One region of the Sutcliffiella sp. FSL R7-0096 genome, then DNA from elsewhere that is predicted to be linked to it. Evidence: a T-box and tRNA genes for the amino acid it is inferred to sense, from the RefSeq annotation. Region 1 holds a T-box; the other regions hold tRNA genes.

Region 1 (9,954 bases):
TACAGAAGTTATGAACCGCATGGTAGATACCGGCAAATTCATAGTCTTCATAGGATTTCTTAACCTTTGTGATCATGTTGTTAAGCTTCACCATCATATAACGGTCCACTTCACGTAAATCTTTCATCTCCACAGCGTGGACTGTCGGATCGAAATCAGCAAGGTTTCCTAGAAGAAAACGGAATGTGTTACGGATTTTACGGTACACTTCAGCTACCTGCTTCAAGATGTTATCAGAAACACGAACATCTGATTGATAATCAACAGATGCCACCCATAGACGAAGAATGTCTGCTCCAAGCTGATTCATTACCTTGGATGGAAGAACTACGTTACCAAGGGACTTACTCATCTTGCGTCCATCCCCATCCAGTGCGAATCCGTGGCTTAGAATCCCTTTGTAAGGAGCTTTTCCTGTTACTGCTACACTTGTTGTCAAGGAAGAGTTAAACCATCCGCGGTATTGGTCAGAACCTTCAAGATATAGGTCTGCCGGACGTTGCAGGTCATCTCTTTCTTCTAGAACGGATTGATGGGAAGATCCGGAATCGAACCATACATCCATGATGTCCATTTCTTTGAAGAATGTACCATTCGGACTTGCTTCATGCTTAAAGCCTTCCGGTAGCAGGTCTATTGCTTCTTTTTCGAACCAAATGTTTGAGCCATGCTCCCTGAACAGTGCAGATACATGATCGATTGTCTCATCCGTGATGATTTCCTGCCCGTTTTCTGCGTAGAATACCGGAATCGGAACACCCCACGCACGCTGACGGGAGATACACCAGTCGCCACGGTCACGTACCATGTTATACAGGCGCGTTTCGCCCCATGCTGGTACCCATTTAGTTTCTGCAACCGCTTCAAGCAATTGATCTCTGATTTTATCGATTGATGCAAACCATTGTGCCGTTGCACGGAAAATGGTCGGCTTTTTTGTACGCCAGTCATGCGGGTAGGAGTGAGTGATAAAGTTCAATTTCAGAAGTGCTCCTGCTTCTTGAAGTTTTTCTGTGATCGGCTTGTTCGCCTCGTCATAGAATAGCCCTTCAAAGCCAGGTGCTTCTTCTGTCATGTTTCCTTTTGCATCAACCGGGCACAGCACATCCAAACCATATTTCTTCCCGATGATAAAGTCGTCTTCCCCGTGACCAGGTGCCGTGTGTACACAGCCAGTTCCCGCGTCTGTTGTTACATGGTCACCTAACATTACTAAGGATGTACGATCGTATAGTGGATGCTTTGCAACAATATGTTCAAGCTCTGCACCTTTAAATGCTTTTACCACTTTGGCATCTTCCCACTCAAGCGTGCTGGATACCGTTTCAAGAAGCTCTGCAGCAATGATGAATTTTTCACCGTTCACTTCCACCACACTGTAATCAAGATCGGCATTTACGGCAATTCCAAGGTTAGCCGGGATCGTCCATGGAGTAGTTGTCCAGATGATGAACCGTTCAGAACCATCCAGCACACCCTTTCCATCTTGAACATTAAAGGCTACATAGATGGAAGGAGAACGTTTATCCTGGTATTCAATTTCCGCTTCTGCAAGTGCGGATTCACTGGACGGGGACCAGTAAACAGGCTTCAACCCTTTATAGATCAGACCATTTTTCGCCATTTCACCGAACACCTTGATTTGCTGTGCTTCATATTCTGGCTTTAATGTGATATATGGGTTGAACCAGTCGCCACGTACCCCGAGTCGCATAAATTGCTCACGCTGACGGTCTACTTGGTCATAGGCATATTCTTCACACAATTTACGGAAATCTGCAACAGACATTTCCTTGCGTTTCACTTTTTTGTTTTTAGTTAAAGCTGTTTCAATTGGCAAACCATGAGTATCCCAACCCGGCACATATGGAGCATGGTATCCGCTCATGGACTTATAGCGAACGATAAAGTCCTTTAAGACCTTGTTTAGCGCGTGACCCATATGGATGTCACCATTTGCATATGGAGGTCCATCGTGCAATACGTACATCGGACGGTCCTTTGTGCGTTCTTGTACCTTTTTATAGATGTCCATTTCATCCCATTTTTGTTGTAGCTGTGGCTCGCGGTTCGGCAGGTTTCCGCGCATTGGGAATTCGGTTTTTGGCATTAATAACGTATCTTTGTATTCCATGGTATTTCCTCCAACTTTCACATTTTTAATTTGTTGTTTTTTCATAAAATAATGGATCTGATAAACAGCGCTGTTAATTTCCGCACTGGGCTGCGCTTTCCTAGGGGCGCTTGCGGGGTCTCCTCGGCTTCGCCTAGACCACTGAAAAAGTACATTATTCTATCTGACTAATACCGCTGTTGATTTCCACAAAAGGCTGCGCTTTCCGCGGGGCGACCTTGAGCCTCCGCAGGAGTCTTCGCCTTTTGTTCCAATCAACAGCTAGAAATTATTAGGACGATAAGTTATTATGTTTTTCAGTGGCCACGCTTCACTTGCGGGGTCTTTCGCTAAGCGCTATCTCCTTGAGGAGTATTCGTCCTGTAATCCAATCAACAGCTATGAAACTCTTTACCATAAGATAAATAAAAAAATCCCCTCGTCCCAAAAAAGGGACGAGAGGATCTCCCGTGGTACCACCCTAAATTGACCAGACTGTTTGAGGCAGTATCCGATCCACTTTAGCATTCGTAACGTGAATGTGACGACTGAACTTACAAGCTATCAAGCCTTCAGTCCGGTGCTCTAGGGTGATATTCATTCCTCTTCTTATACCGGGCTTCCACCGTCCCCGACTCGCTCCAATAAGTGATAAGAGGAACTACTGTCCCTATCAACGCTTTCTATTCTGTATAATGTAAATAAGTTCATTTAAACTATCATATGAAAAAACTTTGATTTGTTTCGTTATTATACTGAATATAACCTTATATCGTCAAGGTTATACTCCACTTTCTTCTAATTCTTTATCTTTTTCCTCGTATTCCATCAAATGTTCCCAATCGTCATTATCAATCAATTCCAATTGTGCTTCAACTAGCATCTTGAAACGGTTACGAAAAATCTTTGATTGTTTTTTCAGTTCATCGATTTCTACTTGCAGCTTTCTTGACTTTAAGAGAGATTCATTAATGATGCGATCTGCGTTCTTTTCCGCCTCTTTAATGATCAGCTTTGCTTCCTTTTGAGCATTTCTTCTGACATCTTCTGCAGATTCCTGTGCCACCAAGATAGATTTATTCAATGTTTCCTCAATGGTTGTGAAATGAGATAGACGGTCATGTAATTCTTTCACCTTTTCCTCATGTTCTTTCTTTTCACGTAAAATCATTTCATAATCCTTGATTACCTGATCTAGAAACTCATTTACTTCATCTTCATCGTAACCACGAAAAGCCTTATTAAATTCTTTATTGTGAATATCAAGCGGTGTTAAGGGCATTGATGCCACCTCCATTAAAATCTCGACTAGTACTTAACATTATTCGACAGGCAACCTCGTTTTCCTGCCTAGCAATAAATTATTTTTGTTTTCCTACAATAATTCTCCATTTATCTTTTTTGGTTTTCCCATCAAGAGTAAGGAGCTTACTTCTTCCAAATCCCCTTACGGAAAGGATATCCCCTTCCTGGCATTCGAAGGCTGTCTGCTCAACAAGCTTCCAATTGACTTTGACTTTCTTTCCGTCAATAAGTAATTGGGCTTTTTGTCTGGACAGATTATAAATGGAAGCTATCATGACATCGAGTCTGAGGGATGCTGCTGTAGTTGACTTTTCCTCCCAGCTGGTTTCTGCCGCGTATAAATCGTTAAGTGGCATTTCAGAAAGAGTTACCTTCACTCTTCCCACTTCTTGCAATTGAAGTTCGACAAATGAACTTACTTCCGAACCGAGAACCAACTGTACATGTTTATCATGAAAGTATATATCTCCAAACTTGCTTCTTTTCAATCCTATGCCCATTAATGAACCAAGTACCTGTCTGTGTTCAATCTGTACAAATTTATCGGGGTAGGAGAGTTTAAACGGTTTTAATTGGAAATCGTCGATAGTTGGTTGAATGTAAGGTGGATATAGTAAAGCACGTTTTCGTTCAGCACCTTCTGCTCCACCGTGAAATGCAAGCTTCACTTCATCATTGTTTCCAACGACACTCTTCACAATATCTTGTTCGCGCGGATCAAGAAAGTCAGTGAGCTTAGGGGCATACTGCTCCATCACTGTGTCTTTCCATTCCAATACCTGATCGATAAAATCATGTTCTTCTTGTCGAAAGTGTTGATAAATACTCATAATATCACTCTACTCATACAAAAGTTAAATAGGGAATCCGCCTACACGAGATTCCCTACATTTATGGTTAGTATAGTCCTAGCATTCCAAACAGTGCCTGAAGACCGTATACTGCATAGCGCAATACAAAGATGGCTACGATTGGGGAAATGTCAATCATCCCTAGCGGGGGAATGATTCTACGGAACATGTCTAGGTATGGTTCACAAATCCGCCCTAAAATTCTACCAAATGAAGATTCTCTGGCACCCGGGAACCAGGACATGAAGATATAGATTATTAACGCGATTGTATACATAAAAACTAACTGATTAAGTAAATTGAAAAACATATACATTTAAGCTTACCACCTCTTATCACTAAAGTTTTCTTGCTCTTGCTGCATAATCTCAGAAATAGATCCTGATACATCCACATTATCGGGAGTGCATAGGAAAATATTCTGCCCGATTCGTTGGATATCCCCACCTATGGCATAAACGGTGCCACTCAGGAAGTCCACGATTCTTTTTGCCTGATCCATATCAATCCTTTGAAGATTGACGATGATTGCCCTGCGGTTTTTCAGATGATCGGCAACATCCTGCGCTTCCGAGTAAGATCTTGGCTCATATAGAACCACTTTGGAAGTTTTTTGAACACTTTGCAAGCTTACAACATTTTGTTTTGTTGGTTGGGTTGTTCCGGATCTAGTCCTTCTTGGCTCTTCCATTACCTCTTCTTCCTCATAGGCATCAGTTTCTTTGTATTCATATTCCTCATCATCCAAAGCAAAAAAACTTTTGAATTTAGATTTGATTGTCATTCTTTACACCTCCACTTTATTGTTCGTTTCCAACAAGCGCACTTCCAATTCGGATAAAGGTGGCACCTTCTTCAATCGCTATTCTATAGTCGTTGGACATTCCCATGGACAATTCTTGACATGGTGCATATGGAAGATTCAGTTCTTGGACTTGAACTTGCAGTGCTTTTAACTCACGAAAGCAATTTCTTATCTCTGCTTCATCGTCGGTGTAAGGGGCCATCGTCATTAATCCAACCACGTGGATATTAGGATAATTCCCTAGTTTTTCGACAAATCCTAAGGCTTCTTCCTTGGGCAATCCATGCTTGGAGTCCTCCGCTGAAACATTCACTTGCATAAAACATTTTACGGGTTTTTCTGTACGTTTATGTATCTCTTCCGCGAGTGATTCGCGATCTAAGGAATGGATATAATCCACTTTATCAATAATTTTCTTTACTTTTTTGGATTGCAATGTCCCGATAAAATGCCAGGTTGCTTTATTGGAAAGCACATTCCATTTCTCCCGTAATCCATCGTCCCTATTTTCACCAAGGTGATGGACCCCGGACTCTACAGCTTCTTTCGCCCTGTCAACTGATACGTACTTAGTAACTGCAATGATATTTATTTCCTCAGGGGAACGACCGACATTTTCACAGACATCACGAATGTTTTTTTGAATCTTTTCCAGATTATTTTCAACCGAATCCAGAATGCTCATTATCCATTCGCCCCTTTCAAGCCGATGAAGCTCATCATTCTTCCAGTATTGCCTTTATCACGTCGATGGGAAAAGAATAAAGAATCCTCCCTGCTTGTACAAAAAGAACTGCAAAGTATGTTTTCGTCTTTGACCCCTGCCTGCAAGAGAAGTTCATAATTTACTCTTTTTAAATCTAATTCAAACTGCCCCTCGGACACTTCCTTCATGAAGTTGTCCGGATCGATAGTTGGAAGTGCATTTTTCACCTTATTTACAACAAAGTGATCCACCACATAGGCTTCTGCAGAAATGGAAGGCCCAATTGCCACAAATATAGAATCGTCATTTATCCCTTCCAGTATCAAGGACTTGATCATCTTCCCTGCAATATTTTTCACTGTACCTTTCCAACCTGCGTGTGCAATTCCTACGATGGCATGATCAGGAGCAAAAAAATACAATGGTACACAATCAGCAAAGCAAAGAGTAAGCAATATGTCCGCTCTGTCTGTGTAGATGCCATCCGTTCCTGGCAATGCGGTATCATATGAATATACCCCTTTGCCTTTATATGACTCATCTACTTTTACAATATTATCTTCATGGGTTTGGTCACAGCCCACCCAATTTTCGGTGGGCATATTCAGTAATTCAGCTACAGTCTCTTTGTTCTGACATACTGCATCTTGAGAATCTTTTACATGCAAACCCATATTCAGTGTATTAAAATGTCCTTCACTGACTCCTCCGTTTTTGGTGGTAAAGCCGACAACCAAGTTAGGTTTATGCTTCTTCCATGTATGGAGGGACAATGTTTGTTCATTTTCCAGAACAAATGGCTCTGTCATAGTCGACACCTTCTTTATTGGTTACGCTGATATTCCTTCATATTGTACCACATTTTTCTACTAACATTGAATTATATTGTATGATTCGACAGCTTTTTTCGCGTTTTATTCCTCGTAGGCGGTTTCCACCTTCGTTTGATAACGAACAAGTATCACATCTGCACCAATTTTAACAATATTACGCCATGGAATGACTACTTCCTCATCCTTTCCAAAAAAACCAAGCATTTTTCCCCCGCCTGTAATGATAATGGCCTCGATTTTGCCATTGGTTAAGTTAATGTCGATATCACCAATATTTCCAAGCTTCTTCCCATCTGACACACTGACAACATCTTTCATCTGGAAATCGGATATTTTCACCATTGCCATTCCCCCATTTTATCTATCATATTAAACTATATGATAGTTGACTGCTTCTTCATGAAGGGAAAATAAAATAGTTTCATTAATCTGTAGGTTACTTTCAATTGTTGATTTTCGTTCCAGACGCTTCGCTTGCCTGCTAGTGTCTGGTAATGTCTGCTCGCCTTCCACTACAATCAACAAGGTATCTTTATCAACTAAATAGTTATTACTCGTCCCAAAAAAAGAACCAGTTTCCCATTTTGGATACTGGTTCTTTTCTTTATATTATCCTGGTTTAGCTTTGGATATTTTTATTCATCTGCTTGATTGCCGCCTTTTCAAGGCGAGATACTTGAGCTTGCGAAATTCCGATTTCATCAGCAACTTCCATCTGTGTTTTTCCTTGAAAGAACCGCTTTCTCAAAATGAGCTTTTCCCTGTCATTCAATCGCCTCATTCCTTCTTTTAAAGCGATTTCTTCTATCCACTGGATATCTTTATTCTTCTCATCACTGATTTGATCCAATACATAGATGGGATCTCCACCATCGTTATAGATCGGTTCAAAAAGTGAGACAGGATCCTGAATGGCGTCAAGCGCGAAAACGATTTCTTCATGTGGCACTTCCAACACTTTTGAAATTTCTTCGGCTGTCGGCTCCCTGGATGTTTCACTCATCAATCTTTCTCTCACTTGCAGCGCTTTGTAGGCAATATCACGCAACGACCTCGATACTCTTATCGGGTTATTGTCACGTAAATAACGTCTGATTTCCCCGATGATCATCGGCACTGCATATGTAGAAAACTTTACATTTTGACCTAAATCAAAGTTATCAATGGATTTCATCAATCCAATACATCCTACTTGAAATAAGTCATCAACAAATTCTCCACGGTTATTAAACCGTTGAATAACACTTAATACAAGCCTCAAATTCCCATTCACAAGCTTTTCTCGAGCGGAGAGTTCACCACTTTGCATTTCACGAAATAACTTCCGCATTTCTTCATTTTTAAGAACAGGAAGTTTTGAAGTGTCCACTCCGCAAATTTCAACCTTATTACGTGTCATTCTTTCCCCTCCTAACAGGAGTTGCTGTTCAGAGTTAAGTATCTCCTCAGGAGGGAAAAATATGCATATCCAGAAATCTATCTATTCTGACAAATATTCTCAATCCTTATCATTACTGAAAAAATTGCTCTAAAAATTTTTATACCATTTTATTGAATTCTTTTCTTAGTCTTTTAATGATCCGTTTTTCTAATCTGGATATGTATGATTGCGATATACCTAACATATCCGCTACATCCTTTTGCGTTTTTTCTTCTCCACCGATGAGGCCGAAACGGAGTTCCATAATCTGCTTCTCCCTGTCATTCAGTTGTTCAAGGGCTTTTAACAGAAGTTTTCGATCTACGTTTGCCTCCAAATCTTTTGTAATGATATCCTCATCCGTACCAAGAACATCTGACAACAGCAATTCGTTGCCGTCCCAGTCAATATTCAAAGGTTCGTCAAAAGAGACTTCCGAACGAACCTTATTGTTTCTCCTTAAGTACATCAAAATCTCGTTCTCAATACATCTTGAGGCGTACGTAGCCAATTTAATCTTTTTCTCTGGATTAAATGTGTTAACAGCTTTAATAAGTCCGATTGTACCTATACTAATTAGATCCTCAATATTGATTCCGGTATTCTCAAACTTTCTTGCTATATAGACGACAAGTCTGAGATTTCTTTCGATAAGGATGGACCTTGCAGCTTGATCTCCATTTGGCAACTTTATAAGCAAATGTGCTTCCTCTTCCTTTGACAAAGGTGGTGGCAGCGCTTCACTCCCACCTATATAATAAATTTCATCTGTCTTTAATCCCAGCTTGATTAATAATTTGTACCATAAATAGGTGACTTTTATTTTTAGCTTCCCCAAAATAATTCCTCCTTTTATTTTCTTTAGGCTCTTTTCTCAAAGTTTGTTGCTATTCACAAGCAAAAAGTCGGCTATTGGACTTTTTGTTTCTTACATACTCTTGATTTTGCAAGTAGTATTCTTAGCACAACAAGGAAAAGAGCACGACAGTAAGCAATATAACGGATGATTTGAATATACGAAAAAGCAACAAAGAATACGAAAACAGCCTTTCTTTATGAAACCTGTTCCACCACTTCTCCCTGTAACATTTTAGGGTGAAGAATACACACGTAGTCTCCTTCTGAGGATAGCTGTGTTTTAGTGAGTCCCAATAGGAATTTACTTGTTTCATAGCGCATATTATCATGGTGAATGACTGCCTTATCCGGTTTAATTGCCAGCATTATAGTTGTTTCTTTTCCGACTGCCCGGTATGGAATGATTCTAATTCTCTCGACCCACCTGGTTTCATCTGAAAAAGTTGGCCAACCTTGTGTTTGTTCAATAGAGTCCATAGCTTGTATGATTTCGTCTGGGATGAAGGTTTGAAGAGCTGCCACTTCCACAATCATGACAGGAGTCTTGGTAATGGGGTCTAAAAGCTGGTTCCCACTATCCAGTAAGCCCGATAATGAGATCACATCCTTTTCGATTGTAATGGTAATGGTGGCCAATTGATCATATTTAAATTTTCTTGTTTCCACTGCATGAAATTGCTTCTTAGATAGGTACAAAAGAACCGGGAAACCAACCAGGACAAAAACCCATGAAACCGGATCTCCAAGTCCACTTGTAAGGCTTTGGATGGTTTCGTTTGCAAAACGCTGATCCACTTGTAATGCATAGTGAACAGCAAGCATGCCCCCTCCAACTGCAAAGGTGGTTACATAAAAAACAGTAAGGTTTTCTACAAAGGTCCTTAATCTGTGAAAGCCGAAAGCTGCAAGGATAATGGTAAGGGAGATGAGCATTTTCACAAAAGGATTTGCAACAAGAACCTGCGCTGGGGTGAACATGAGAACTACAATTAATGAACCGATGAATGCTCCGAGTAATAGCCTCCATGTTACAATCTGTCGCTTCAGGATGAGACCGGTTATC
Region 2 (9,954 bases), 2.0 Mb from region 1:
CTCTCATACTGTTCCGTGTGTGGACATATCACAGACAAGGACCCGTGCTATATCTGTGAGGATAATAGGCGGGACAGAACCATCATATGTGTGGTGCAGGAAACCAAGGATGTTATCGCAATGGAGAAAATGAGGGACTATAACGGTCTTTATCATGTCCTGCATGGGGCAATCTCCCCTATGGATGGCATCGGTCCGGAAGATATCAAGATCCCGGAACTTATCAAACGATTGCAGGATGATGAGGTGCAAGAATTGATCCTTGCAACCAACCCCAACATAGAAGGCGAAGCTACTGCCATGTATATCTCAAGGCTTTTAAAGCCATCTGGGATAAAAATGACCCGTATTGCTCATGGACTTCCTGTTGGCGGAGATCTAGAATATGCAGATGAAGTGACATTATCTAAAGCCCTTGAGGGAAGACGGGAAATCTAAGATTTTCGTTTCTTATTGAAAGCTTGGTTAAGCCCGGTGCGGAAATCAACAGCGGTGTTTAGTCTTAAGCAAGCCAAGGATAGAAGCAATGACTTAATTGGTAAAGGGGTTAACACAACCTATGTTCTTTCGAAAAAAAGACCGCTTAAAAAAACAGTTCGACGCCAAACTAATGGATACCACTGAAGAATGTAAACACCGTTGGACAAAACACAAGAGTCTAGTGGATAAAAGTCTGGATCCTTCAGAAGAGGTGATCTGCCAACTAAAATTGGCAGAAGCAAAATATCTCTTCCTATTAAGGGAAGTCCGTACACGTATGGTGAAGAAGTAGCTGAAGGCAACATCTCAGCTGCTTTTTTTATTAGATCTTTTCATAAATAGAGATCCATAGAGACTATTATCCACATAGCAAGTTCTTAACTGTAAGCCTCTCACATATAGTTTAGTACAAGCTGGCAAGAGGGGGAAACATAATGGAACCGTTATTGGTAATAGGATTGATAGGCGGGCTGATCTTACTTGTTCTGTTGGTGGGAACACCGATAAAGCCATTGCGCTTTGCCGGACAGGCGCTTATAAAAGTAATGATTGGGGCGCTTTTTTTATTCTTCTTAAACGCCTTTGGAAACTCCATGGGGATACACGTACCAATCAACCCTGCCACTGCTACCGTTTCTGGACTATTAGGAATACCTGGTGTCATCTCTTTGGTAATCATTCAAATGTATATATTATGAGATGATATTAAGCACCAATTAGCCCTCCTGAAAATAAAGGAGGCTTTTTTATTTTTATCATTGACTTCTCCTTTATATAAATGGTATATTATATTTCGTTGTCACAAACGACCGATTAAATAAATCAAAATTACTTTTAAAAAAGTTGTTGACTTGTTTCGGAAGTATGTGATAAGATAATAAAGTCGCTTCGAGAGAACGACGAAAAAGAGTTCTTTGAAAACTAAACAAAACAACAGCGTCATAACGTTAATCCTACGGGATTAACAAAATGATTTAAGTAACACAAGCTAGCAAATTTTGAGCAAAAGCTCAGACTCTTTATTGGAGAGTTTGATCCTGGCTCAGGACGAACGCTGGCGGCGTGCCTAATACATGCAAGTCGAGCGGACCTTTCAAAAGCTTGCTTTTGAAAGGTCAGCGGCGGACGGGTGAGTAACACGTGGGCAACCTGCCTGTAAGACTGGGATAACTTCGGGAAACCGGAGCTAATACCGGATAATATAAGGAACCTCCTGGTTCTTTATTGAAAGATGGTTTCGGCTATCACTTACAGATGGGCCCGCGGCGCATTAGCTAGTTGGTGAGGTAACGGCTCACCAAGGCGACGATGCGTAGCCGACCTGAGAGGGTGATCGGCCACACTGGGACTGAGACACGGCCCAGACTCCTACGGGAGGCAGCAGTAGGGAATCTTCCACAATGGACGAAAGTCTGATGGAGCAACGCCGCGTGAGCGATGAAGGCCTTCGGGTCGTAAAGCTCTGTTGTTAGGGAAGAACAAGTGCGAGAGTAACTGCTCGCACCTTGACGGTACCTAACCAGAAAGCCACGGCTAACTACGTGCCAGCAGCCGCGGTAATACGTAGGTGGCAAGCGTTGTCCGGAATTATTGGGCGTAAAGCGCGCGCAGGTGGTCCTTTAAGTCTGATGTGAAAGCCCACGGCTCAACCGTGGAGGGTCATTGGAAACTGGGGGACTTGAGTGCAGAAGAGGAAAGTGGAATTCCAAGTGTAGCGGTGAAATGCGTAGAGATTTGGAGGAACACCAGTGGCGAAGGCGACTTTCTGGTCTGTAACTGACACTGAGGCGCGAAAGCGTGGGGAGCAAACAGGATTAGATACCCTGGTAGTCCACGCCGTAAACGATGAGTGCTAAGTGTTAGAGGGTTTCCGCCCTTTAGTGCTGCAGCTAACGCATTAAGCACTCCGCCTGGGGAGTACGGTCGCAAGACTGAAACTCAAAGGAATTGACGGGGGCCCGCACAAGCGGTGGAGCATGTGGTTTAATTCGAAGCAACGCGAAGAACCTTACCAGGTCTTGACATCCTCTGACACTCCTAGAGATAGGACGTTCCCCTTCGGGGGACAGAGTGACAGGTGGTGCATGGTTGTCGTCAGCTCGTGTCGTGAGATGTTGGGTTAAGTCCCGCAACGAGCGCAACCCTTGATCTTAGTTGCCAGCATTCAGTTGGGCACTCTAAGGTGACTGCCGGTGACAAACCGGAGGAAGGTGGGGATGACGTCAAATCATCATGCCCCTTATGACCTGGGCTACACACGTGCTACAATGGACGGTACAAAGGGCAGCAAAACCGCGAGGTCGAGCCAATCCCATAAAACCGTTCTCAGTTCGGATTGCAGGCTGCAACTCGCCTGCATGAAGCCGGAATCGCTAGTAATCGCGGATCAGCATGCCGCGGTGAATACGTTCCCGGGCCTTGTACACACCGCCCGTCACACCACGAGAGTTTGTAACACCCGAAGTCGGTGGGGTAACCTTTTGGAGCCAGCCGCCTAAGGTGGGACAGATGATTGGGGTGAAGTCGTAACAAGGTAGCCGTATCGGAAGGTGCGGCTGGATCACCTCCTTTCTAAGGAATGTACGCTTGTTGTTTTGTTTAGTTTTGAGAGATCTCTCTCATAGATAGTCGGGGCCTATAGCTCAGCTGGTTAGAGCGCACGCCTGATAAGCGTGAGGTCGGTGGTTCGAGTCCACTTAGGCCCACCATTTTTTAATTATAGAACTTTTATGGGGCCTTAGCTCAGCTGGGAGAGCGCCTGCTTTGCACGCAGGAGGTCAGCGGTTCGATCCCGCTAGGCTCCACCAAGATTTTTTCACCCTGTGAAAATAATCAACCATACTGATAAATCATCCGATTTATCCCTAGACAATTCTTACGAATAGTCATAGTTGTTCCTTGAAAACTAGATAATGTAACTAATATCAAGATATTCACAAAATATCGTTCATCTTAGTAATTTTCTTTATAGATATCATCGCTGATATCGACACATGACCAATTTTGGTCGACGGTTAAGTTATTAAGGGCGCACGGTGGATGCCTTGGCACTAGGAGCCGATGAAGGACGGGACTAACACCGATATGCTTCGGGGAGCTGTAAGTAAGCTTTGATCCGGAGATTTCCGAATGGGGAAACCCACTGCTCGTAATGGAGCAGTATCTTTACCTGAATACATAGGGTAATGAAGGCAGACCCGGGGAACTGAAACATCTTAGTACCCGGAGGAAGAGAAAGCAAACGCGATTTCCTGAGTAGCGGCGAGCGAAACGGAATTAGCCCAAACCAAGAGGCTTGCCTCTTGGGGTTGTAGGACACTCAACATGGAGTTACAAAGGAACGGGGTAAATGAAGCGATCTGGAAAGGTCCGTCATAGAAGGTAAAAACCCTGTAGTTGAAACTTCGTTCCCTCCTGAGTGGATCCTGAGTACGGCGGGACACGAGAAATCCCGTCGGAAGCAGGGAGGACCATCTCCCAAGGCTAAATACTCCCTAGTGACCGATAGTGAACCAGTACCGTGAGGGAAAGGTGAAAAGCACCCCGGAAGGGGAGTGAAATAGATCCTGAAACCGTGTGCCTACAAGTAGTTAGAGCCCGTTAATGGGTGATAGCGTGCCTTTTGTAGAATGAACCGGCGAGTTACGATCCCGTGCAAGGTTAAGTCGAAGAGACGGAGCCGTAGCGAAAGCGAGTCTGAATAGGGCGAATGAGTACGTGGTCGTAGACCCGAAACCAGGTGATCTACCCATGTCCAGGGTGAAGTTCAGGTAACACTGAATGGAGGCCCGAACCGACTCACGTTGAAAAGTGAGCGGATGAGGTGTGGGTAGGGGTGAAATGCCAATCGAACCTGGAGATAGCTGGTTCTCTCCGAAATAGCTTTAGGGCTAGCCTCATGTGTTAGAGTCTTGGAGGTAGAGCACTGATTGGACTAGGGGTCCTCATCGGATTACCGAATTCAGTCAAACTCCGAATGCCAAAGACTTATCCATGGGAGTCAGACTGCGAGTGATAAGATCCGTAGTCAAGAGGGAAACAGCCCAGACCGCCAGCTAAGGTCCCCAAGTATACGTTAAGTGGAAAAGGATGTGGAGTTGCTTAGACAACCAGGATGTTGGCTTAGAAGCAGCCACCATTTAAAGAGTGCGTAATAGCTCACTGGTCGAGTGACTCTGCGCCGAAAATGTACCGGGGCTAAACGTATCACCGAAGCTGCGGACTGTTCTTACGAACAGTGGTAGGAGAGCGTTCTAAGGGCGTTGAAGCTAGACCGTAAGGACTGGTGGAGCGCTTAGAAGTGAGAATGCCGGTATGAGTAGCGAAAGAAGGGTGAGAATCCCTTCCACCGAATGCCTAAGGTTTCCTGAGGAAGGCTCGTCCGCTCAGGGTTAGTCGGGACCTAAGCCGAGGCCGAAAGGCGTAGGCGATGGATAACAGGTTGATATTCCTGTACCACCTCCACTCCGTTTGAGCAATGGGGGGACGCAGAAGGATAGGGTAAGCGCGCTGTTGGATATGCGCGTCTAAGCAGTAAGGCTGAGAAGTAGGCAAATCCGCTTCTCGATAAGGCTGAGCTGTGATAGCGAGGGAAATATAGTACCGAAGTTCCTGATTTCACACTGCCAAGAAAAGCCTCTAGCGAGGAGTATGGTGCCCGTACCGCAAACCGACACAGGTAGGCGAGGAGAGAATCCTAAGGTGAGCGAGAGAACTCTGGTTAAGGAACTCGGCAAAATGACCCCGTAACTTCGGGAGAAGGGGTGCTCTGTTAGGGTGTTAAAGCCCGAGAGAGCCGCAGTGAATAGGCCCAGGCGACTGTTTAGCAAAAACACAGGTCTCTGCGAAGCCGTAAGGCGAAGTATAGGGGCTGACGCCTGCCCGGTGCTGGAAGGTTAAGGGGAGAGGTTAGCGCAAGCGAAGCTTTGAACCGAAGCCCCAGTAAACGGCGGCCGTAACTATAACGGTCCTAAGGTAGCGAAATTCCTTGTCGGGTAAGTTCCGACCCGCACGAAAGGCGTAACGATCTGGGCACTGTCTCAACCAGAGACTCGGTGAAATTATAGTACCTGTGAAGATGCAGGTTACCCGCGACAGGACGGAAAGACCCCGTGGAGCTTTACTGTAGCCTGATATTGAATTTTGGTACAGCTTGTACAGGATAGGTAGGAGCCTGAGAAGCCGGAGCGCTAGCTTCGGTGGAGGCGTCGGTGGGATACTACCCTGGCTGTATTGAAATTCTAACCCGCAGCCCTTATCGGGCTGGGAGACAGTGTCAGGTGGGCAGTTTGACTGGGGCGGTCGCCTCCTAAAGAGTAACGGAGGCGCCCAAAGGTTCCCTCAGAATGGTTGGAAATCATTCGCAGAGTGTAAAGGCACAAGGGAGCTTGACTGCGAGACCTACAAGTCGAGCAGGGACGAAAGTCGGGCTTAGTGATCCGGTGGTTCCGCATGGAAGGGCCATCGCTCAACGGATAAAAGCTACCCCGGGGATAACAGGCTTATCTCCCCCAAGAGTCCACATCGACGGGGAGGTTTGGCACCTCGATGTCGGCTCATCGCATCCTGGGGCTGTAGTCGGTCCCAAGGGTTGGGCTGTTCGCCCATTAAAGCGGTACGCGAGCTGGGTTCAGAACGTCGTGAGACAGTTCGGTCCCTATCCGTCGTGGGCGCAGGAAATTTGAGAGGAGCTGTCCTTAGTACGAGAGGACCGGGATGGACGCACCGCTGGTGTACCAGTTGTCTTGCCAAAGGCATAGCTGGGTAGCTACGTGCGGACGGGATAAGTGCTGAAAGCATCTAAGCATGAAGCCCCCCTCAAGATGAGATTTCCTTTTACTTCGGTAAGTAAGATCCCTGAAAGATGATCAGGTAGATAGGTTCGAGGTGGAAGCATGGCGACATGTGGAGCTGACGAATACTAATCGATCGAGGACTTAACCCAACAATGATGAAATAAGTGAACGATATGAATTCTTGATATGGACACATTATCTAGTTTTGAAGGATCAACCTTCAACTGAATATGTCTGGTAATGATGGCGAAGAGGCCACACCCGTTCCCATACCGAACACGGAAGTTAAGCTCTTCAGCGCCGATGGTAGTTGGGGGATCTCCCCCTGTGAGAGTAGGACGTTGCCAGGCAAATTTTAGGGAAACCAGTGCTTATTAAATTAGGCGCTGGTTTTTTGTGTTTTTTGGAACTAGTGGTTTTTTGTCAGTTGATGTCGAATGGGGTTTAAATAAGGTGACTTGGTTTCTAACACGGAAAAGTTGATTGATAAAATCCAAGCTGGCTGGATTGAAAGCAGAGATTTAGAGTGATTAAGCACTTCATCAGGGCTATAAAGACAATCTGGAGGTGAATTTTCTGTTGAGATTGTCATCATCAGGGCTATAAAGACAATCTGGCGATGAATTTTCTGTAGAGATTGTCATCAACAGAGCTATAAAGACAATCTGGAGGTGAATTTTCTATTGAGATTGTCAATATCAGGGCTATAAAGACAATCTGGCGGCGAATTTTCCGTTGAGATTGTCAATATCAAGGCTATAAAGACAATCTGGAGGTGAATTTTCCGTCGAGATTGTCATTATCAAGGCTATAAAGACAATCTGGCGGTGAATTTTCCGTCGAGATTGTCATTATCAAGGCTATAAAGACAATCTGGAGGCAAATTTTCCATCGAGAATGTCATCATCAAGATTATGAAGACACTTTAAAAACGGTCTTTCCATTAAAAATTCCCCCTAGCCTCCAATAAGAATCGTTACCTAAAAAACCGCCCATCTTTTTTTATTTCAAGACAAACACAGACTAGTAGGCCTTACATACACTAAGTGTAGGAGATTGGTAGGCTGGCATTTTACTAAAGTAGTATACAATTGGTTAATCTGGTTAGAATAGTGGATGGAGGTGGAGAAAGAGATATGAAGTCAACCATTCATTCATCAATTGGGGAAACGTGTATTGTTTGTGAGGAGCAGAAAGAAAGAGGGATACATCTGTATACGGAGTTTATCTGTACGGAGTGCGAGGGTACGATGTTGCAGACAGAAGTAGAGAATCCAAAGTATAAGTTTTACCTCAAACAGCTCCGTAAGATTACCATTCCGAAAATATTTTCTTAAAACATAACATTGTTGAAAAGTCCTCTGAGGGCTTTTATTTTTTGGCTTTTTTCGTAAACAAAATTATTTTTACGTACTTATAAATCGACCGTTATATTGCTTATTGTCGTGCTCTTTTCCCAATAGTACTAGATTTACTACTGCTTTTTTTTAAGAGTGTAAGCATTAAAAAGTCCATTGCCGACTTTTCTCGTAAAAAGCCTAATTACCAACTTTTTACTAATGAATAGCAACAATCTTTGAGAAAAGAGCCTATTTATTTGTCCAGAAAGCACGGCAACTATAAGTCTAACGGTCTATCCGTTATAATGGTAGTAGATCAGCTTATAAGGATAAGCAGGAAAAGGTTAGTTAGAAGGTGGGCTAATGTTGGACCAAAAAAGGACACCGCTGTTTTCAGCGCTTAAAAGGCATTGGGAGACTTCTCCGTTATCCGGACATGTGCCTGGGCATAAATTCGGGGATGTTTTCCCTGCTGGAGCAAGGGGTTATTTTGAGGATATATTGAAGTTGGATGTAACGGAAATCTCAGGTTTGGATGATTTACATGACCCTGAAGGTATTATAGAAGAGTCACAAAGATTGGCTGCGGACCTATACGGGGCAGAGGAAACCTTTTTCCTTGTGAATGGGTCGACAGTCGGAAATCTTGCAATGATTATGAGCACATGTACGAGAGGCGGGAAGGTGCTTGTACAAAGAAATTGCCATAAATCCATACTGAATGGTGTGGAGCTGGCTGGTGCGGAGCCTATTTTTTTATCGTGTGAAGTGGATGAACGAATGGGAGTGGCTGTCTCCATCAAGCCCGCTCAGTTAAAGGAAGCTTTGGAAACGATTGATGGCATAGAAGCGGTTGTTTTAACGAATCCAAATTATTATGGTGTCGCCATGGAATTGGATGAGCTGGTTGCGATGATTCATGCGTACGATGTACCGGTGCTGGTGGATGAAGCACATGGTGCACACTTCGTTTTAGGGAGACCTTTTCCTAAAACGGCATTGGCCTCTGGTGCGGATATTGTGGTGCAATCTGCACATAAAACCTTGCCGGCCATGACGATGGCATCATTCATGCATGTGCAGGGGGATAGGGTAAAGAAAGATTCAATTGCCTATTACTTAAAGATGCTGCAGTCGAGCAGTCCTTCTTACCCGTTGATGGCATCTTTGGATCTAGCGAGGTTCTATCTTGCTTCCCTGAATGCACAATATGTGAAACGTGTATACGATGACATACAAGCTATCCATCGGGAGCTTAAGAAAATCGAAGGGGTGGAAGTGGTTGTTCCTAAAGGACGGAAGGTAGATCCGCTAAAGTTGACGCTTCGGTCTACCACCGGATTAAGTGGTTACGCCCTGCAGGAGCTTCTTGAAAAAGAAGGCCTCTATGTCGAGTTGGCAGACCCACAGAATGTATTAATTATTTTGCCGCTGGCGGTCCAAGATAGAAAACATGATATGATAGAGAGAATAGCACAAGCATTATTGGGCCAAACAGAGGATGAACTGGAAAAGGGACAGTTGGTCATCCCGCCGTTTCCTGCTGAATTAAGCAATCTGGCCATCCCTATTGGTGAGCAACATGCCTATAAAGTAGTTCAGTGCAGCTTGGAGGAGGCAGTCGGGGAGGTTGCGGCTAAACCGGTAATTCCATATCCGCCAGGTATCCCCTTGCTTTTTAAGGGGGAGAGGATTACACGTTCCACTCTGGAATGTATCAAGGTAATAGATAAGCTCGGTGCTAGATTTCAAGGAAGCGAATGGTTAAAAAGAAATTATATGTTCATATATAAGAAGGAAAAGGAGTAACAAGCTTGTGAAGGGATTATTTATTACATTTGAAGGGCCAGAGGGTGCCGGAAAAACGTCTGTCATCCAGAAATTAGCCAAAGAGCTGGAAGATCGGAGCTATCCAATCATTTTGACAAGGGAGCCTGGTGGCATTGCCATTGCAGAGCAGATCCGAAGTGTCATATTGGATTGTGATAATACAGAAATGGATGCGAGGACGGAGGCATTGCTTTACGCTGCGGCCCGACGCCAACATTTAGTGGAGAGGGTCATACCGGCCTTGCAGGATAATAAAATTGTTCTGTGCGACCGTTTTATTGACAGTTCTCTGGCCTACCAAGGATATGCACGAGGAATAGGGGTAGAGGATGTGCTCGGCATCAATGAATTCGCAACGGAAAAAATGATGCCATCTTTGACTGTATACTTTGATATTGAGCCCGAAGCAGGACTTGAGCGAATTGCAGCGAATAATAAACGTGAAATCAATCGCTTAGATCAGGAGAAGCTTGATTTCCATTACAAAGTAAAGGAAGGCTATGATCTGG
Region 3 (9,954 bases), 2.0 Mb from region 1:
TTGGTGCGTCTGTAGTAAATGCCCTTTCTTCCGATCTTGAGATCTATGTTCATCGTGATGGAAACATCCACTATCAAAAATATAACAAAGGGGTACCGAATGAGGACCTGAAAGTAATTGGTGAAACCGACATTACAGGGACCATCATTCATTTTGTTCCCGATGAAGAGATTTTTACAGAAACAAAGGAATATGACTACGATACATTAGCACACCGTTTACGTGAGCTTGCGTTCTTGAATAAAGGAATCCGGATCACCATCGAGGATAAGCGTGAAGAAGGATCCAAGAAAAATGAATACCACTATGAAGGCGGTATCGCATCTTATGTGGAGCATTTGAACCGTACGAAAGAAGTCATTCATGAGGAAGTCGTTTTTGTAGAGGGAGAAAAGGACGGCATCTCCATCGAAGTGGCACTTCAGTATAATGATAGCTACACAAGCAATCTGTACTCATTTGCCAATAACATCAGCACCTATGAAGGCGGAACACATGAATCAGGTTTTAAAACGGCATTGACAAGAGTAATCAATGATTATGCACGTAAAAATAATATATTCAAAGATGCAGATGGAAACCTGACGGGGGAAGATGTGCGAGAAGGCTTGACCGCGATCGTATCCATCAAGCACCCGGACCCACAGTTTGAGGGACAAACAAAAACAAAATTAGGAAACAGTGAGGCAAGAACGGTAACCGACTCTGTTTTCACCGAGAAGTTTGAAGGCTTCCTTCTGGAAAATCCTTCTGCGGCAAGGAAAATCGTCGAAAAAGGATTAATGGCATCCAGAGCCCGTATGGCTGCAAAAAAAGCGAGAGAGCTGACAAGAAGAAAAAGCGCGCTCGAAATCTCCAGCCTGCCTGGGAAATTGGCCGACTGCTCCTCAAAAGATCCGGCTATCAGCGAAATATATGTGGTTGAGGGAGATTCGGCGGGTGGATCCGCTAAACAGGGCCGTGACCGCCACTTCCAAGCAATCCTGCCTTTACGTGGAAAAATCATTAACGTAGAGAAGGCAAGACTGGATAAAATTTTATCCAACAACGAGGTACGTGCCATCATCACGGCACTTGGAACCGGAATTGGCGAGGACTTCGATATCTCCCGTGCCCGGTATCATAAAATCGTGATCATGACCGATGCCGACGTCGACGGGGCCCATATCCGTACCCTGTTGCTGACGTTCTTCTATCGCTATATGCGTCAAATCATTGAACATGGTTTCATCTACATTGCACAACCGCCGTTGTACAAGATCCAACAGGGCAAAAAGATTGAGTATGCTTATAATGAGCGTCAGCTAGAAGAGATTCTTGCAACCATGTCCGACCAACCAAAAGCTGGCATCCAGCGTTACAAGGGTCTTGGAGAGATGAATCCTGAACAGCTGTGGGAAACAACGATGGATCCTGTATCAAGAACGCTTCTGCAAGTAAGTTTGCAGGATGCGATTGAAGCGGATGAAACATTCGAAATATTGATGGGCGATAAAGTAGAACCAAGAAGGAACTTTATCCAAGATAATGCACGTTACGTGAAGAACTTGGATATCTAATTCTAAGCAACCAAACAAGAAAGCGGGGTAGTGTCATGCTATCCTGTCTTTTACATAGAGAAGAGCGAAAGCGAATGTAGTCTAGAACTCACATTTCGCAAGGAGGTTCGTAATTATGTCTGAGAGGTCCTCAGTTAAAGAAATAAATATCAGTCAGGAAATGAGAACATCTTTCCTGGACTATGCCATGAGTGTTATCGTATCCCGTGCCCTGCCGGATGTACGTGACGGATTAAAGCCTGTACACCGACGTATTCTGTATGCGATGAACGATTTGGGAATGACAGCTGATAAAGCTTATAAAAAATCCGCCCGTATCGTCGGGGAAGTAATCGGGAAGTACCATCCACATGGTGACTCTGCCGTTTATGACACAATGGTCCGTATGGCGCAGGATTTCAACTTCCGTTACATGCTGATCGATGGACACGGTAACTTCGGTTCAGTCGATGGGGACGCTGCAGCAGCAATGCGTTACACCGAGGCAAGAATGTCAAAGATCTCGATGGAAATCCTTCGGGACATCAACAAAGATACCATTGACTATCAAGATAACTACGATGGTTCTGAAAGAGAACCAATCGTGTTACCAGCACGTTTTCCAAACCTGCTTGTAAACGGTGCTTCTGGTATCGCAGTAGGGATGGCAACGAATATCCCACCACATCAACTTGGTGAAATAATCGACGGAGTACTTGCTGTAAGTAAGGACCCTGACATTACCATACCGGAGTTGATGGAAATCATCCCTGGCCCGGATTTCCCGACAGCTGGACAAATATTAGGCAGAAGCGGAATCAGAAGAGCATATGAAACTGGTCGCGGTTCCATCACGGTTCGTGCAAAAGTGGAGATCGAAACGAAGCCGAACGGCAGAGAAGTCATCCTTGTTCATGAACTACCTTACCAAGTAAATAAAGCAAAGCTGATTGAAAAAATTGCAGACCTTGTGCGTGATAAGAAGATAGAAGGCATTTCCGATTTACGTGATGAATCCGACCGTAACGGAATGCGAATCGTCATGGAAGTCAAAAAAGACGCGAATGCCAATGTGCTTCTTAATAATTTATATAAACAGACTTCCCTTCAAACAAGCTTTGGTATCAACCTGCTTGCATTAGTAAATGGTGAACCGAAAGTATTGAACTTGAAACAATGTCTGTATTACTACCTAGAACATCAAAAAGTGGTAATCAAGCGCCGTACAGCATTTGAACTGCGAAAAGCGGAAGCAAGAGCACACATCTTAGAAGGTCTGCGTATTGCCCTAGATCACTTGGATGCTGTTATCACCTTGGTCCGTAGTTCCCAAACAGCTGATATAGCCCGTGAAGGCTTAATGACCGAATTCTCTCTATCTGAAAAACAAGCACAGGCGATTCTAGATATGCGACTTCAACGTCTAACAGGCTTAGAACGCGAAAAGATAGAAGAAGAATACCAAGGGCTCATGCAGCTTATTGCTGAACTGAAAGCGATCCTTGCAGATGAAGAAAAGGTACTTGAAATTATTCGTGAGGAATTAACAGAAGTAAAAGAACGATTCAATGACACTCGTCGTACCGAAATTATGGTTGGCGGTTTTGAAAACATTGAGGACGAGGATTTGATTCCACGTCAAAATGTCGTGATTACCCTTACACATAATGGCTATATTAAGCGTCTGCCTCTTTCCACTTACCGTAGCCAACGAAGAGGCGGCCGTGGAATTCAAGGGATGGGAACCAATGAGAACGACTTTGTCGAACACTTGTTGACAACGTCCACACACGATACGCTTTTATTCTTTACAAACAAAGGAAAAGTATACCGTGCAAAAGGTTATGAAATTCCAGAGTTCAGCCGTACAGCCAAAGGAATTCCGATCATCAATCTGTTAGAAGTGGAGAAAGGGGAATGGGTCAATGCCATTATCCCGGTAGAAGATTTTGTGGATGACTGGTACTTGTTCTTTACAACCAAGCATGGTATCTCCAAGCGTTCTCCGTTATCCCAGTTCGCCAACATCCGTAAAGGTGGGCTGATTGCATTAGGACTTCGTGATAATGATGAATTGATATCGGTTAAATTAACGGACGGAACGAAAGAGATGATTATCGGAACGAAGAAAGGGATGCTCATCCGTTTCCATGAAACAGATGTACGTTCCATGGGAAGAACGGCAACCGGCGTAAAAGGTATATCCATTTCCGACAGCGATGAAGTAGTGGGAATGGAGCTGTTGGATGAAGGCCTCGATGTATTGGTCGTAACCAAGAACGGATATGGTAAACGTACCCCAGCAGAAGAGTACCGAATCCAAAGCCGTGGAGGAAAAGGAATCAAGACGTGCAACATTACCGAGCGTAATGGGGAGCTTGTTTCAGTGAAGACTGTAACAACCGAAGAGGACTTGATGCTTATCACGGCGAGCGGCGTTCTGATTCGTATGTCAGTGGACGGGATCTCTCAAATGGGCCGAAACACCCAAGGGGTAAAGCTGATTCGTCTTGCAGATAATGAATTTGTCACGACTGTGGCAAGAGTAGACAAAGAAGACGAACCAGAAGATGGTTCGGAAGATACAGAAATCGAAGAAGGAAATTCCACCGAAGAGGTCGAAGAATAAAAGATGCATAGTAAATGATCAACTCTAACAGAGGAGCACTTTCATGTGTTCCTCTTTGTTTATAAGGAGAGAGACGTTCATGTTAGTAAAAACCGAGCAGTTGGTGGAAGGATGTATCTTAGCAAAGGAGGTAAAAGCACTCACCTCCAAGCCCATCATGACCAAAAGAACCGTCCTGACAAACGAACATATCGAAATACTGGAATCTTTTCTTGTGGAAAAAGTAGAAGTGGAAACTTTTCTTTCAAATGGACAGCCATTCAATCCTCAACTTTTAGCAATGATAGAAAAAAAGCCAAAAGAAGACTCCTTCCTGCAATTGTACTTTAAAGCGACCCAAGCCTATAAAAGAATGTATGAGGGTTGGGAATCCGGGACCCCCATCGATTACAGCGCTGTACGTAAGACAATCATTCCTTTGATAGAGAAGTCCCTACAACACCAAGAAGAAGTGTTCACCGTTTATCATTATACAAATGAAGAAGAATACATCTACCACCATTCCGTGGCAGTGGCACTCATCGCAGCGGCTATAGCAAACGCCCTTGGGAATAAAAAGAAAGACATCATCCAGGTTGGAATAGCTGGATTCTTGATGGATTGCGGCATGTCGCGCATTGATCAAAAAATCTTGAAAAACGTGGCTGTACTTAAAAGAGAAGAGTTTTCCCAAATCAAAGAACATCCCATCTTGAGTTACCAAATGGTTAGCAAACAACCGGTCATCCAAGATGAAATAAAACTTGCGGTCCTTCAACATCACGAGCGCTATGATAAAACCGGATATCCTTTCGGGCTTGCAGAAGACAAGATCCATCCTTATACAAAGATACTTGCTGTAGCTGACGTCTTTCATGCCATGACATCACCAAGAAAATATCGAAGCAAGCAATCACCCTTTAAAGTGTTGGAACAGCTCAAGCATGAAACCTTTGGAAAATATGATCTATCTATCGTCCAAGCCCTTATAACAAATGTTTGTAGTTTCAGCATAGGAGACAAAATCAGACTCTCCAATGAAAAGATCGCTGAAATTGTTTTTCTTGATCCAAGTAATCCCCCAAGGCCAATGGTAAGGGAACTTGACTCGGATCGCTTCATTACATTGACCCAGGAATTAGATATCTATATAGAAGAAGTCGTGAAATAGGCTGATAAGGAGGGGCGTTATATACCCCTCCTTTTCCTTTACGGTTGAGAGTCCGATCAAGCCCTAAAGTCGATAATAGTTCAGTGAAAAAAGAAATTAAAAATATATTAAAAAAGTAATTGCATCCCTATCGCCACCGTGCTATAATCAATCAAGTCAGCAACGACAGCAGCTTACATCCTACATGATCTTGAAAAAAGAAAATAAAAAGATGTTGACTTACATGCTGATAAATGATATATTAGTGAAGTCGCTTTCGACAAGTGACACTAACTAAAGAGTTCTTTGAAAACTAAACAAAACAACAGCGTCATAACGTTAATCCTACGGGATTAACAAAATGATTTAAGTAACACAAGCTAGCAAATTTTGAGCAAAAGCTCAGACTCTTTATTGGAGAGTTTGATCCTGGCTCAGGACGAACGCTGGCGGCGTGCCTAATACATGCAAGTCGAGCGGACCTTTCAAAAGCTTGCTTTTGAAAGGTCAGCGGCGGACGGGTGAGTAACACGTGGGCAACCTGCCTGTAAGACTGGGATAACTTCGGGAAACCGGAGCTAATACCGGATAATATAAGGAACCTCCTGGTTCTTTATTGAAAGATGGTTTCGGCTATCACTTACAGATGGGCCCGCGGCGCATTAGCTAGTTGGTGAGGTAACGGCTCACCAAGGCGACGATGCGTAGCCGACCTGAGAGGGTGATCGGCCACACTGGGACTGAGACACGGCCCAGACTCCTACGGGAGGCAGCAGTAGGGAATCTTCCACAATGGACGAAAGTCTGATGGAGCAACGCCGCGTGAGCGATGAAGGCCTTCGGGTCGTAAAGCTCTGTTGTTAGGGAAGAACAAGTGCGAGAGTAACTGCTCGCACCTTGACGGTACCTAACCAGAAAGCCACGGCTAACTACGTGCCAGCAGCCGCGGTAATACGTAGGTGGCAAGCGTTGTCCGGAATTATTGGGCGTAAAGCGCGCGCAGGTGGTCCTTTAAGTCTGATGTGAAAGCCCACGGCTCAACCGTGGAGGGTCATTGGAAACTGGGGGACTTGAGTGCAGAAGAGGAAAGTGGAATTCCAAGTGTAGCGGTGAAATGCGTAGAGATTTGGAGGAACACCAGTGGCGAAGGCGACTTTCTGGTCTGTAACTGACACTGAGGCGCGAAAGCGTGGGGAGCAAACAGGATTAGATACCCTGGTAGTCCACGCCGTAAACGATGAGTGCTAAGTGTTAGAGGGTTTCCGCCCTTTAGTGCTGCAGCTAACGCATTAAGCACTCCGCCTGGGGAGTACGGTCGCAAGACTGAAACTCAAAGGAATTGACGGGGGCCCGCACAAGCGGTGGAGCATGTGGTTTAATTCGAAGCAACGCGAAGAACCTTACCAGGTCTTGACATCCTCTGACACTCCTAGAGATAGGACGTTCCCCTTCGGGGGACAGAGTGACAGGTGGTGCATGGTTGTCGTCAGCTCGTGTCGTGAGATGTTGGGTTAAGTCCCGCAACGAGCGCAACCCTTGATCTTAGTTGCCAGCATTCAGTTGGGCACTCTAAGGTGACTGCCGGTGACAAACCGGAGGAAGGTGGGGATGACGTCAAATCATCATGCCCCTTATGACCTGGGCTACACACGTGCTACAATGGACGGTACAAAGGGCAGCAAAACCGCGAGGTCGAGCCAATCCCATAAAACCGTTCTCAGTTCGGATTGCAGGCTGCAACTCGCCTGCATGAAGCCGGAATCGCTAGTAATCGCGGATCAGCATGCCGCGGTGAATACGTTCCCGGGCCTTGTACACACCGCCCGTCACACCACGAGAGTTTGTAACACCCGAAGTCGGTGGGGTAACCTTTTGGAGCCAGCCGCCTAAGGTGGGACAGATGATTGGGGTGAAGTCGTAACAAGGTAGCCGTATCGGAAGGTGCGGCTGGATCACCTCCTTTCTAAGGAATGTACGCTTGTTGTTTTGTTTAGTTTTGAGAGATCTCTCTCATAGATAGTCGGGGCCTATAGCTCAGCTGGTTAGAGCGCACGCCTGATAAGCGTGAGGTCGGTGGTTCGAGTCCACTTAGGCCCACCATTTTTTAATTATAGAACTTTTATGGGGCCTTAGCTCAGCTGGGAGAGCGCCTGCTTTGCACGCAGGAGGTCAGCGGTTCGATCCCGCTAGGCTCCACCAAGATTTTTTCACTCTGTGAAAATAATCAACCATACAGATAAATCATCCGATTTATCCCTAGACAATTCTTACGAATAGTCATAGTTGTTCCTTGAAAACTAGATAATGTAACTAATATCAAGATATTCACAAAATATCGTTCATCTTAGTAATTTTCTTATAGATATCATCGCTGATATCGACACATGACCAATTTTGGTCGACGGTTAAGTTATTAAGGGCGCACGGTGGATGCCTTGGCACTAGGAGCCGATGAAGGACGGGACTAACACCGATATGCTTCGGGGAGCTGTAAGTAAGCTTTGATCCGGAGATTTCCGAATGGGGAAACCCACTGCTCGTAATGGAGCAGTATCTTTACCTGAATACATAGGGTAATGAAGGCAGACCCGGGGAACTGAAACATCTTAGTACCCGGAGGAAGAGAAAGCAAACGCGATTTCCTGAGTAGCGGCGAGCGAAACGGAATTAGCCCAAACCAAGAGGCTTGCCTCTTGGGGTTGTAGGACACTCAACATGGAGTTACAAAGGAACGGGGTAAATGAAGCGATCTGGAAAGGTCCGTCATAGAAGGTAAAAACCCTGTAGTTGAAACTTCGTTCCCTCCTGAGTGGATCCTGAGTACGGCGGGACACGAGAAATCCCGTCGGAAGCAGGGAGGACCATCTCCCAAGGCTAAATACTCCCTAGTGACCGATAGTGAACCAGTACCGTGAGGGAAAGGTGAAAAGCACCCCGGAAGGGGAGTGAAATAGATCCTGAAACCGTGTGCCTACAAGTAGTTAGAGCCCGTTAATGGGTGATAGCGTGCCTTTTGTAGAATGAACCGGCGAGTTACGATCCCGTGCAAGGTTAAGTCGAAGAGACGGAGCCGTAGCGAAAGCGAGTCTGAATAGGGCGAATGAGTACGTGGTCGTAGACCCGAAACCAGGTGATCTACCCATGTCCAGGGTGAAGTTCAGGTAACACTGAATGGAGGCCCGAACCGACTCACGTTGAAAAGTGAGCGGATGAGGTGTGGGTAGGGGTGAAATGCCAATCGAACCTGGAGATAGCTGGTTCTCTCCGAAATAGCTTTAGGGCTAGCCTCATGTGTTAGAGTCTTGGAGGTAGAGCACTGATTGGACTAGGGGTCCTCATCGGATTACCGAATTCAGTCAAACTCCGAATGCCAAAGACTTATCCATGGGAGTCAGACTGCGAGTGATAAGATCCGTAGTCAAGAGGGAAACAGCCCAGACCGCCAGCTAAGGTCCCCAAGTATACGTTAAGTGGAAAAGGATGTGGAGTTGCTTAGACAACCAGGATGTTGGCTTAGAAGCAGCCACCATTTAAAGAGTGCGTAATAGCTCACTGGTCGAGTGACTCTGCGCCGAAAATGTACCGGGGCTAAACGTATCACCGAAGCTGCGGACTGTTCTTACGAACAGTGGTAGGAGAGCGTTCTAAGGGCGTTGAAGCTAGACCGTAAGGACTGGTGGAGCGCTTAGAAGTGAGAATGCCGGTATGAGTAGCGAAAGAAGGGTGAGAATCCCTTCCACCGAATGCCTAAGGTTTCCTGAGGAAGGCTCGTCCGCTCAGGGTTAGTCGGGACCTAAGCCGAGGCCGAAAGGCGTAGGCGATGGATAACAGGTTGATATTCCTGTACCACCTCCACTCCGTTTGAGCAATGGGGGGACGCAGAAGGATAGGGTAAGCGCGCTGTTGGATATGCGCGTCTAAGCAGTAAGGCTGAGAAGTAGGCAAATCCGCTTCTCGATAAGGCTGAGCTGTGATAGCGAGGGAAATATAGTACCGAAGTTCCTGATTTCACACTGCCAAGAAAAGCCTCTAGCGAGGAGTATGGTGCCCGTACCGCAAACCGACACAGGTAGGCGAGGAGAGAATCCTAAGGTGAGCGAGAGAACTCTGGTTAAGGAACTCGGCAAAATGACCCCGTAACTTCGGGAGAAGGGGTGCTCTGTTAGGGTGTTAAAGCCCGAGAGAGCCGCAGTGAATAGGCCCAGGCGACTGTTTAGCAAAAACACAGGTCTCTGCGAAGCCGTAAGGCGAAGTATAGGGGCTGACGCCTGCCCGGTGCTGGAAGGTTAAGGGGAGAGGTTAGCGCAAGCGAAGCTTTGAACCGAAGCCCCAGTAAACGGCGGCCGTAACTATAACGGTCCTAAGGTAGCGAAATTCCTTGTCGGGTAAGTTCCGACCCGCACGAAAGGCGTAACGATCTGGGCACTGTCTCAACCAGAGACTCGGTGAAATTATAGTACCTGTGAAGATGCAGGTTACCCGCGACAGGACGGAAAGACCCCGTGGAGCTTTACTGTAGCCTGATATTGAATTTTGGTACAGCTTGTACAGGATAGGTAGGAGCCTGAGAAGCCGGAGCGCTAGCTTCGGTGGAGGCGTCGGTGGGATACTACCCTGGCTGTATTGAAATTCTAACCCGCAGCCCTTATCGGGCTGGG

The links. The T-box of region 1 lies ahead of ileS (isoleucine--tRNA ligase). A T-box ahead of a tRNA ligase gene usually reads a tRNA of that ligase, here a tRNA-Ile.
Region 2: it encodes a tRNA-Ile, which carries the amino acid that the T-box ahead of ileS (isoleucine--tRNA ligase) is inferred to sense. The anticodon was not compared.
Region 3: it encodes a tRNA-Ile, which carries the amino acid that the T-box ahead of ileS (isoleucine--tRNA ligase) is inferred to sense. The anticodon was not compared.

The regions. Positions count from the first base shown of each region.
Region 1 covers NZ_CP152003.1:2,035,963-2,045,916, reverse strand. Annotated here, with positions in the region: gene ileS (isoleucine--tRNA ligase) at 1-2,134, opposite strand, end outside; T-box leader at 2,562-2,799, opposite strand; gene MKY77_RS10375 (DivIVA domain-containing protein) at 2,895-3,395, opposite strand; gene MKY77_RS10370 (RNA-binding protein) at 3,475-4,248, opposite strand; gene MKY77_RS10365 (YggT family protein) at 4,316-4,585, opposite strand; gene MKY77_RS10360 (cell division protein SepF) at 4,592-5,053, opposite strand; gene MKY77_RS10355 (YggS family pyridoxal phosphate-dependent enzyme) at 5,070-5,759, opposite strand; gene pgeF (peptidoglycan editing factor PgeF) at 5,759-6,589, opposite strand; gene MKY77_RS10345 (YlmC/YmxH family sporulation protein) at 6,695-6,955, opposite strand; gene MKY77_RS10340 (hypothetical protein) at 6,983-7,135, opposite strand; gene sigG (RNA polymerase sporulation sigma factor SigG) at 7,233-8,012, opposite strand; gene sigE (RNA polymerase sporulation sigma factor SigE) at 8,152-8,871, opposite strand; gene spoIIGA (sigma-E processing peptidase SpoIIGA) at 9,087-9,954, opposite strand, start outside.
Region 2 covers NZ_CP152003.1:31,815-41,768, forward strand. Annotated here, with positions in the region: gene recR (recombination mediator RecR) at 1-438, shown strand, start outside; gene MKY77_RS00155 (YaaL family protein) at 560-772, shown strand; gene MKY77_RS00160 (pro-sigmaK processing inhibitor BofA family protein) at 915-1,178, shown strand; rRNA gene MKY77_RS00165 (16S ribosomal RNA) at 1,500-3,051, shown strand; tRNA gene MKY77_RS00170 (tRNA-Ile) at 3,112-3,188, shown strand; tRNA gene MKY77_RS00175 (tRNA-Ala) at 3,212-3,287, shown strand; rRNA gene MKY77_RS00180 (23S ribosomal RNA) at 3,493-6,424, shown strand; rRNA gene rrf (5S ribosomal RNA) at 6,509-6,625, shown strand; gene MKY77_RS00190 (sigma factor G inhibitor Gin) at 7,412-7,612, shown strand; gene MKY77_RS00195 (aminotransferase class I/II-fold pyridoxal phosphate-dependent enzyme) at 7,982-9,424, shown strand; gene tmk (dTMP kinase) at 9,432-9,954, shown strand, end outside.
Region 3 covers NZ_CP152003.1:5,171-15,124, forward strand. Annotated here, with positions in the region: gene gyrB (DNA topoisomerase (ATP-hydrolyzing) subunit B) at 1-1,559, shown strand, start outside; gene gyrA (DNA gyrase subunit A) at 1,675-4,167, shown strand; gene MKY77_RS00045 (HD-GYP domain-containing protein) at 4,247-5,317, shown strand; rRNA gene MKY77_RS00050 (16S ribosomal RNA) at 5,708-7,259, shown strand; tRNA gene MKY77_RS00055 (tRNA-Ile) at 7,320-7,396, shown strand; tRNA gene MKY77_RS00060 (tRNA-Ala) at 7,420-7,495, shown strand; rRNA gene MKY77_RS00065 (23S ribosomal RNA) at 7,700-9,954, shown strand, end outside.